Regions from separate parts of the Stenotrophomonas sp. 93052_Sma genome, predicted to be linked through region 1. Evidence: riboswitches for the same ligand, from Rfam matches in the RefSeq annotation. Region 1 holds a riboswitch; the other holds the start of a gene.
The links. Region 1 has a riboswitch for thiamine pyrophosphate ahead of ACZK2V_RS00985 (TonB-dependent receptor). Riboswitches for the same ligand answer to the same signal wherever they lie in the genome.
Positions count from the first base shown of each region.

Region 1 (5,147 bases):
TCACCGCCGCTGCTACCGGTATCGCGCCAGTAGAAGCGGTTGAACACGTTGTCCACCGACAGGTTCCAGGTCACCGCACGTTCGTGCAGGCGATGCTGGAAGCGCAGGCCGGCATCGAACACCGAGTAGTCAGGTGCGCGCACGCCACCGTCGGCGCGGGCCACGTTGGCACCGGCATAGCGCCAGCCGCCGGTCACATCCAGGCCCTGCACGAACGGCAGCGCATAGGCCACGTGCACGCTGGCGCGCACCTTCGGCACGTTCACCAGCTGATGGCCTTCATAGGCCGGCGTGCCAGTGTCGCGCGCACGTGCCTGCAGCATGCTGGCGCTGGCCACGATCTGCAGCGCATCGGTCAGCTGGCCATTGGCGGTCAACTCCAGGCCGGTGTGGGTCTGCTTGCCTTCCTCGACGAAGGTGTAGCCGACGTCGCTGTTGTCCGGCCTGGCGTACTGGTACGGCTGCGAAATGCGGAACATGGCTGCGCCCAGCGTCAGCGCCTCGACCGGCACGTACTTCACGCCCACTTCCAGCTGCCGCGACTGCACCGACGGCAGGAAGGTGTCGGCGTTGCTGGTCCAGAACGGCGCTTCTTGGCCCAGCGAGATGCCGCGCACGTAGCTGGCATAGGCGTTGAGCTGGTCGGTGGCCTTCCACACCACGGCGGTCTGCGGCAGGAAACGCGACAGGCGGCTGTGCCGCTGCGGGGTACCACGCTTGTCGTAGGCACGCTCGTCCAGGCGCACGAAGCGGCCGCCGGCCAGCCACTGCCAGTCATCACCGAAGCTCATCCGGTCCAGCGCGAAGAATGCGGTCTGGCGGCTGTCCAGGCGTCGTGCGGACGGCCCTGGCATCTTCGGCGACGGCGCGAACACCGGCACCTGTGCGTCGTGGATGTTGCTGGTGCCGACGTACTCGTTGACGCTCGGGCGCTTGTCTACCGTGCGGCGGAAGTAGTCGGCACCGAGGGTCAACTCATGGCCGACGCTGCCGGTCTCGAAGCGGCCGCGCAGCTCGGCACGGGCCTGCTGGTTGCGGCGGGTGTCGTCCGGGCTGCGGTAGTCGTAGACGTCGTAGTCGCCATTGGGCGCGAAGTAGTTGCCCGGCACGCTGCCATCGGCACACTGCGTGGCGTAGTAGCAGCCGTAGGCGAAGGCGACGTTGTCATCGATCACCGAGCGGCTGTGGCCGACCGAGACGCGCGACTGCCAGGCATCGTTGAAGTCGTAGGTGTGCAACGCGGTGATGTTGGTGCTGGCGATATCCACCGGGCGCTGCCAGGGCTGGTAGCCGAGCAGGAATTCGCGATCCACGCCGTGCGGCAGCTCACGCGCGCCCAGCAGCTGGTAGCCGGACACCGAACGCTGCGAGCTGGTCTGGTAGTTGGCATCCACTTCCAGCTTGCCGCGTTCGCCAATCAGCCAGTCGGCGGCCAGCGAGTAGAAGTTGCGACGGCCATCGGCGTGCTCGACGTAGGAATTGCTGGAATCCCATGCGGCATTCAGGCGCAGGCCGAAACGCGGGGTGATCCAGTGGCCGACATCGACGGCGACGTAGCGCGAGCCTTCCGAGTCGGTACCGAGCGTGGCGGTGCGCACTTCGGCCGGGCGCTTGCCGATGTAGTTGATGATGCCGCCGGGCGCCATCACACCCGCGGCCAGGCCGGCTTCACCCTTGAGGATCTCAACCGACTGCACGTTCTCCAGCGCCAGGCGCTGTTCGCCGGCGATGGACAGGCCGTTGAAGCGGTAGCTGGTGGCGGCATCCAGCGCGAAGCCGCGGATGGCGACGTTCTGGTAGTAGCCCACCGGCGCATACGCATCACCCAGCGAGGCATCGTTGCTGGCCAGCTCGGACAGCGAACGCACCTGGCGGCGGTCGAGGTAGTCGCGCTCGAGCACGTTCACCGAGGCCGGGGTGTCCCTCCAGGACCCACCACCGAAGGCGTTCACGCGTGAGGTATCGGCCTTGGGTTTGCCGGCCTGCACGCGCACTGCCGCCAGTTCGGTGGGCGAGCGCTCGGCGCCGGTGGCAGCCGCATCGGTGGCAGCGTCGGCCTCGCTGGCATGCAGCGGCAAGGCGGCGCAGAGGGCGAGGGAGAGCAGGGTGGGGCGCAGGCAGCGGTTCATTCGGTTCGTCTTCGGACAACAAGGGAGACGAAGCGACGGCGCGCAGGTGCACCGGCCCATGACGGGGGTGTGGCTGCGGCTCAAAGCTCCCTACGCCGGTGCAAACCGGATCAGGTTCCAAGGGACTCTCTCAGCCTGGCAGATCCAGGCACCCCCGCTTCAGGTGACCATTTCACTACAAATGGTACGGATTTGCGAGCCGGTGCCCTTCAGGCTGCCGCGTGCAGCGCCTGCAGCAGTGCCTGCCCCGGCGCGCCGTGGAACCACGCCGGGTGCCCCAGCATGAAGGGCTGCCAGGCCACATCCGCGTTCGCGGTCGAGCCAGTGATGCCTTCGAAGTACTCCACTTCGGACAGTGCGAAGTCGAAATGGACCATCGGCAGCAGGTCGGCCAGCAGCTGCACGCGTGCCGCCGACAGCGGCAGCACCTCGCGGTAGCCGTCGAGCAACGCCAGTGCGATGTCGATGCGCACCGCCTCCATGCCGCGCTGCAGTTCCAGCCACGCCACTGCGTTGCGCTCGATCGCGGTGGCGAGGTCGAACAGTGCGCTGGTGGGCGAAGCCAGGCCGAAATCCAGCACGGTGCTGACCTGCCCGTCGCGCCACAGCAGGTTGGAGACATGCCAGTCGTTGTGCGCCCACAGCCGTGGCTCGTCGCGCAGGCGCTCGGCCAGGCCCGTGTGCCAAGGCAGCACGTCGCGCTGCAGCTGTGCTTCCCACGGAATGCGCGCGAGATAGCGGGCCAGCCCCGGTCGTGTGGGCAGTTCGGCTTTGATCGCGGCGATGGGATCGTCGGCGCGGATCAGATCGTCGCGCGCGACTAGCAGATGGGTACTGCGCTGTGGCGCGTGATAGCTGGCGGCGGCACGGTGCAACCGGGCCAGCATGCGGCCGGCTTCGCGGGCCTGCGCGACATCGGTCAGCAACGACCACGACACGGCGTCGCGGTACAGGTCCTCGCCGACGCCAACCGCATGCAGCTCGAAGGTCCATTCGCCGTGCTCGACGGCGCTGCGGCCATCGGCTGCCGCAAGCAACTGCACCACCGGTACGCCGGCGGCAGCGAGATGGGCGATGAAGTGGTGTTCTTCTTCCAGGCAGGCCGCACTGCGCACACTGTGGTGGTGGCGCTTGATGAACACCGCGCCGTCCCTGCCATTGACGATGGCAGCGGCCGAGAGTGGCCGCGGGCTGTGCCAGTGCGGGTGGCTGTCTGCATCCAGCTGAGGGTAGCGCCGGCGCAGCCACGCAATGTCCGCCGCGCTGATCGGTGGCCAGTCGGCAGCAACCTCGTCGTTGTTGAGGCCCTGCACGCGGTGGGAGGAAGAAGTCATGCCGCAGCCCCAGTGGGGAAAGTCACATCCAAGGCTGCGCATTCAACGCCATGCACGCGGCCAACGCAAACGGGCGGGTCATCGACCCGCCCGTCCGTGCATCGGCATGGGGGATGCCGCGCTGCTTACCAGCCGCGATGGCGGCCGCGGTCGTGGTAGTAGCGGTTGTCGTAGTAGCGCTCGCGCTGCCAGCGACGGTCGTCACCGCGGTCGTAGTAGCCGCTGCGGTAGTAGCCACGGTCGTAACGGCGATCGTAGCGGTTGTCGTAACGGCGATTGTCGTAGTAACGACGATCGCGGCGGTCGGAGGTGGTCAGGTTGCCGATCGCGCCGCCGGCCACGGCACCGCCGACAGTGGCAGCAGGATCACCGTTGGAGAGCAGGTTGCCGGCCACGCCACCGACGACGGCGCCGACCAGGGTGCGCTTGTCCTTCCTCGACATCGCGCTGGCATCGCTGACCACGGCGACGCCGGCCAGCAGGGCCAGGGTCATCGCCAGACCACGGAAGCTGAGTGCGGAAGTACTGAGCATGTTCGTTCTCCTGTGAGGTGCATGCCACGCTGGGCAGGGAGGGCGCGGGGCGCCCCGGCTGCCGTGATGTCCACGCTGGCGTTCCAACATTGCCGGAACATTGCCTGGTCCACCGTGCGGCTTGCGCATTCATCTAGCGGCAGGCGGCATGAAGCAAGGCTGAAAGCGGCCTCGGCCGCTCAGCTGGCAGAAAGGGAAAAGGCCACGCGGACGTGGCCCTCCCTTCTCTCCCAAGGCGCCGCGGGCTTAGACGCCCATCGCCTTCTGGGCCTGCCGGGCCTGCTCCTGCTGGGCGTCCTGCTGCTGATGCAGCACGTTCGGCGCGCCCTGCACGGCACCGCTGCTGAGTGCCAGGCTCTGCTCGCTGGCGGCACGGGTCTCCACCGCCACGCGGCTGGCGGCGGGGTCGCCGATGGTGCCCTGCACGGCGAACAGGCGCTCACCGTTCGGGCTGGGCACCACCGAGTCGATGCGCTGCAGGCCGGCGGCATGCGCCTCCTTGGTCAAAGCCGCAGCAGCGCTTTCCAGCGCGTGGCGGTCCTTGAAGGTCCCGGCCGGCAGCAGTTCCAGCCCCTTGCTGGCCTGGATGAACAACGGATTGCGCGGGTGCCGCTCGTCGTTCAGCAACGGCCGTTCGCGTGCGTCCTTGATTGCCTCCAGGGTCTTCGCCCCGACAATGCCGTCGACCACCAGGCCGTTGTCCTTCTGCAGCTGGCGCACTGCCGCGTCGGTGTTGCGGCCGAAGCGGCCATCTTCGACCAGCGGCTTGCCGTCGGCGCCGACGTAGCCCAGGTGGCCCAGCTGCTCCTGCACCTTGCGCACGCCCTCGCTGTGCGCGCCCTGCTTGTACAGTTCGGCGTGCGGCGTGGCAGCGGCCTTGTGCTCGGCCGCAGGCTTGCCCTGGGTCTGCTCGTGCGACTGGGTGCGGTTTTCCAGCAGGTCGCGCGCCTTGGACAGCGGATCGGAGGCGTACAGCTTCCAGTTCGGGTGGTCCTTCACCTGCTTGAGGTAGTCCTCGACCGGCATGGTGTGCACGCCCTTGCTGCCGGTGGACTGGCTGATCAGCAGCTTGTCGGTGTTGGGGTCGCGCACCACCATCACGATGTGGTCGATGCCGTTCCAGTGCTCATGGCGGGTCCTGGCCGTATCCA
Region 1 is NZ_CM151134.1:221,009-226,155, forward strand. It holds gene ACZK2V_RS00985 (TonB-dependent receptor) at 1-2,129, opposite strand, end outside; TPP riboswitch at 2,200-2,295, opposite strand; gene ACZK2V_RS00990 (phosphotransferase enzyme family protein) at 2,339-3,463, opposite strand; gene ACZK2V_RS00995 (glycine zipper 2TM domain-containing protein) at 3,589-3,996, opposite strand; gene ACZK2V_RS01000 (XVIPCD domain-containing protein) at 4,243-5,147, opposite strand, start outside.

Region 2 (5,147 bases), 1.1 Mb from region 1:
CTGGCGTTCATTTTCACATGCGCCGCAGCATGGTCAATCCAACCAGTCGCGAAACCACCAAAGCTACGTACATCACGCCTGAAAACTGCTCCAGCATGACCAAGGCGCGCCTGCGGATGCAGTGGCACAACGTCGCTCAAGCCAACACCCGAAAGCAAACTGAAGCTCAGATAAAGAAGCTCCATCCAGGTGCGCTGCGCGCCACCACCGGTGCCCTGGAAACTGCCCGGATACCATTGCTGGCACACGGCGAAAGCAAACGCGAAGGCCCACGCCAGCAACGTGAATGTCGCACCTGCTGCGAACAGTTCATCGCGGGTGACTTTATGGTCCTGGAGCATGTAGGCGATGAGCGCACCGGCCGTATAGAAGTACAGCAGGCTTTCCAGCAGCTGCGCGGTGGTCAGCAGCGCACTGCGATCCAGCAGTGCGCCGGCCAGCGAGAACACCACCGAAGGAATGGCCAGCAGCAGTGCCAGCCAGGTGCCCAGCGGACTGCGCTGGACCACCCACAGCGCCAGGCCGAGTACCGCCATGCCGAACATGCCCAGTGCCGCACGGCCGCCGGCGGTGTCATCAAGTGCGGGATACAGCAGCACCGCGATCAACTGGGCACCCAGCAGCCAGGCCGAAGGATGGCGGCGGGCAATGGCCAGCCAGCGGGTGGTGATGGCAACGGGCATGGCGTCCTTCCCCAGGGTGATGGGCGGAGGATAGCCGGGAGCGACGTGATGAGCGGTAGTGCCGGCCACTGGCCGGCACTCTCCCGGTCCCACGCACGACGGAATGCCGGCCAGCGGCCGGCACTACCCGTTACACGTCAGCCCTGGTGATAGACCTCGGCGCCGGCCGCGCGAAACTCCTTCGACTTCTCCTTCATGCCGGCCTCGGCGTAGTCGCGCACGTCCTGGGTGATCTTCATCGAACAGAAGTGCGGGCCGCACATCGAGCAGAAATGCGCCAGCTTGTGCGCATCCTTCGGCAGGGTCTCATCATGGAATTCCTTGGCCTTCTCCGGGTCCAGCCCGAGATGGAACTGGTCTTCCCAGCGGAACTCGAAGCGTGCCTTGCTCAGCGCGTTGTCGCGCACCTGCGCGCCGGGGTGTCCCTTGGCCAGGTCGGCCGCATGCGCGGCGATGCGGTAGGCCATGATGCCGTCGCGTACGTCCTGGCGGTTGGGCAGGCCGAGGTGTTCCTTCGGTGTCACGTAGCAGAGCATGGCCGTACCAAACCAGCCGATCATTGCCGCACCGATCGCGCTGGTGATGTGGTCGTAGCCCGGTGCGATGTCGGTGGTCAGGGGGCCCAGCGTATAGAACGGCGCTTCGCCACACTCGCGCAGCTGCTTGTCCATGTTCTCCTTGATCAGCTGCATCGGCACGTGGCCGGGGCCTTCGATCATGGTCTGCACGTCATGCTTCCAGGCGATCTTCGTCAGTTCGCCAAGCGTCTCCAGCTCACCGAACTGCGCCGCGTCGTTGGCATCTGCGATGCAGCCCGGGCGCAGGCCGTCACCCAGCGAGAAGGTCACGTCATAGGCCTTCATGATCTCGCAGATCTCTTCGAAATGCGTGTAGAGGAAATTCTCCTTGTGGTGCGCCAGGCACCACTTGGCCATGATCGAGCCACCACGGCTGACGATGCCGGTGACCCGCTTGGCGGTGAGCGGCACATAGCGCAGCAGCACGCCGGCGTGGATGGTGAAGTAGTCCACGCCCTGCTCGGCCTGCTCGATCAGTGTGTCGCGGAAGATCTCCCAGGTGAGTGCTTCGGCGCGGCCATCGACCTTCTCAAGCGCCTGGTAGATCGGCACGGTACCGATCGCCACCGGCGAGTTGCGGATGATCCACTCGCGGGTCTCATGGATGTGCTTGCCGGTGGACAGGTCCATCACCGTGTCACCGCCCCAGCGGATCGCCCACACCAGCTTCTCCACCTCCTCGGCAATGCCCGAGGACACGGCGCTGTTGCCGATGTTGGCGTTGATCTTGGTCAGGAAATTGCGGCCGATGATCATCGGCTCGCTTTCCGGATGGTTGATGTTGTTGGGCAGCACCGCACGGCCGCGGGCGATTTCGTCGCGCACGAACTCCGGGGTGATGATCTTCTGGATCGACGCGCCGAACGCCTCGCCCGGGTGCTGCTGCAGCAGGCCGGCATCGCGGATCGCGTCCAGCCGCTGGTTCTCGCGGATGGCGACGAATTCCATTTCCGGCGTGATGATGCCGCGGCGCGCGTAGTGCATCTGGGTGACGTTGGCACCTGCACGCGCACGGCGTGGCAGGCTGCGCGCGGGGAAGCGCACCGCATCGAGCTTCGGGTCATGCTCGCGATCGCGACCGAACGAAGAACTCAGTCCTTCCAGCCGCTCGGTATCACCGCGTTCTTCCACCCAGCCGCGACGCAGTGCCGGCAAACCAGCGGACAGATCGATGCGCACCTCCGGATCGGTGTACGGGCCCGACGTGTCGTAAACGGTCACCGGTGCATTCTCTTCGCCGCCGAACAAGGTCGGCGTGCGGGTCAGCGCGATCTCGCGCATCGGCACCTGCAGATCCGGGCGTGAACCGGGCACGTGGATCTTGCGCGAGCCGGGAATGGGCCGGGTCACGGATTCGGAGAGTTGCTGGGCCTGTTGCTGCAGGGCGGAGAGCTGTGCGTTCATCGGGCATCGTCCAGGAAGGTCAGGGACGAAGCGGCGGCGCACTGCTGCCGCGCCCGGACGGTCCTTGGGCGGAGTCCGGGCATGGATGCACTGCAAAGCTTCCCTACGCCGGTATGAGCCGGATCAGGTTCCAAGGGACTGTCTCAACCGTGGCCACATGGCCGCGGTACCCCCGCTTCTTGATGTGCATTAGAGCATAGAACGCACTGCAGCTCCTGGCTGTTCCATCCACGCACGGCGTGGATCCGCTGTTTCTGTATTAACAGAACCGTGACATCGCATTCAGTAACGTGCACGCGCATCGTGCCGCTGCGGCCGGTGTTTCCCCGCCGCCTCCGCGGCCCCTGCCCGGTCTGTGCTGCATGTCGCCGGCCCCTCGCAGCAAGCTCTGCTCGCTCCCCTCAATCCCTTGATCGGAGAAGCTCCTTCATGGTGTTTCGCGTTTCCATCGCACTGGTTCTGCTTCTGGTGCTGCTTGCCGGTGTTGCACCCGGCCCCTTCAATACCGTGGTGCAGTCGGTACTGGCCGATGTCATCCGCAGTGTCGGCTGGCTCTATCTTCTGGTCGTGTTCCTGGCGCTGACGTTCCTGATGTACCTGGCATTCGGTCGCTTCGGCAACCTGCGCATCGGCGGTGAAGATGCCGAGCCGGAGTTCTCGCGCGCCAGCTGGATGTCGATGCTGTTCGCCGCCGGCATGGGCATCGGCCTGGTGTTCTGGGGCGCCGCCGAGCCGATTTCCCACTTCACCAAGCCTCCGGAAGGCCTCGCACCGCAGAGCATGGACGCGGCGCGGGCTTCAATGCGCTATGCATTCTTCCATTGGGGTCTGCATCCATGGGCGATCTACGCGCTGATCGGCCTGGCGATGGCCTGGTTCCAGTTCAACCGCAATGGCCGTGGACTGGTCAGTGACATGCTGCAACCGATCATCGGCCGGCACCATCGCGGCTGGATCGGACGCGTGGTCAACATCGCCGCGGTTGTTGCCACTGCCATTGGCGTGGCCACCACGCTGGGGTTCGGTACCATCCAGATCGCTGCCGGCATGGAACGCGTGTTCGGCCTGCACGCGGGTGTGCCACTGCAGCTGACCATCATCGCCATCGCGTTCGTGCTGTACATGGCGTCCACCGCCAGCGGAGTCGAGCGCGGGGTGAAGTGGCTGTCCAACTTCAATCTTGCGCTGGCCGCGCTTCTTGCGGCCACCGTACTGGTGCTGGGTCCGACCGGATTCATCTTCGATACGTTCACCACCACACTGGGGTCGTACCTCAACCAGCTGGTGACGATGAGCCTGCGCATGTCGCCGTTCTCGGGCAGCACATGGGTAGCGGACTGGACCATCTTCTACTGGGCGTGGTGGATTTCCTGGGCCCCGTTCGTCGGCTCGTTCATCGCGCGCATCTCGCGTGGGCGCAGCGTCCGCGAGTTCGTCATCGGCGTGGTGCTGGCACCGACGGTGCTGGGCTTCTTCTGGTTCGCGGTGTTTGGTGGTACTGCACTGTGGGCGCAGATCTTCGGCCACGCCGACCTGGTGCAGGCGCTGGGCAACGGCTATGAAACGGTGCTGTTCACCCTGTTTGACAGCATGCCGCTGCCCTTGCTGCTTTCCTGCATCGCACTGGTGCTGCTGATGATCTTCTTCGTGACATCAGCCGATTCGGCGGTGCTGGTGCTGGCCAGCATGTCCACTGACGAGGCAGGCGATCCTCCGTTGAAGCGCAAGCTGGCCTGGGGCATCGCGGTGGCATTGATCGCAGCCGCATTGCTGCTCGCCGGTGGCCTGGATGCGCTGCAGGGCATGATCACGATTGCGGCATTGCCATTCGCGCTGCTGATGGTGCTGGTGATGGTGTCGCTGTACCGGGTACTGGACCAGGAGTACACCCGCGAGCGGCGGCAGGCGCAGCGCCAGCGGCACATGATCGACGCATGGATCGCGCGCGAGATGGCGGCGCAGGAAGAGACCCAGGCGGAGGCTGCGCGCGCACGATCAGGATTGAGTGGGTTTTGCAGCCTGCGGCTGCACCGCTTTTTCAAGCAACGGCAACTGCAACAGCAACCTCACAAGCGGCTCTGGGTTGCTGCTGGTTTGGCGGAGAGGGGGCAGATGGCGGGACACGCCGCAAGTACGTCCCTGTAGGCTCGGCCACGGCATCCATGCCGTGGACGGTCCCGCCATCTGCCCCCTCTCCGCCTCCGACAGTTTCCCGGTGACGGTGGGTTTTCCACGCCATGCGTGGATGAGGTGTATCGGAAAACAAGAAGGGGTCGGATCCGTTTTCCCCCGGAAAACGGATCCGACCCCAACCCAAAGCGCGCAGCTGTTGCTGTTGCCTTTGCTTTTGATCTTCTTCTTTCTCTTCCTGCGGTGGCAGCCACAGGAAACTGTCCGTGGCCGGGCGGGTGGGTTGGCTGGGGGCGTGAGCCGCATGGATGCGGCGACCGAGCTTACATGGACGTACTTGCAGCGGCCCCCA
Region 2 is NZ_CM151134.1:4,077,518-4,082,664, forward strand. It holds partial or broken gene ACZK2V_RS19095 (ion channel) at 14-683, opposite strand; gene thiC (phosphomethylpyrimidine synthase ThiC) at 821-2,665, opposite strand; TPP riboswitch at 2,748-2,849, opposite strand; gene ACZK2V_RS19105 (BCCT family transporter) at 3,095-4,810, shown strand.
Region 2: linked by a shared signal. The riboswitch ahead of thiC (phosphomethylpyrimidine synthase ThiC) and the one ahead of ACZK2V_RS00985 (TonB-dependent receptor) in region 1 are both predicted to bind thiamine pyrophosphate.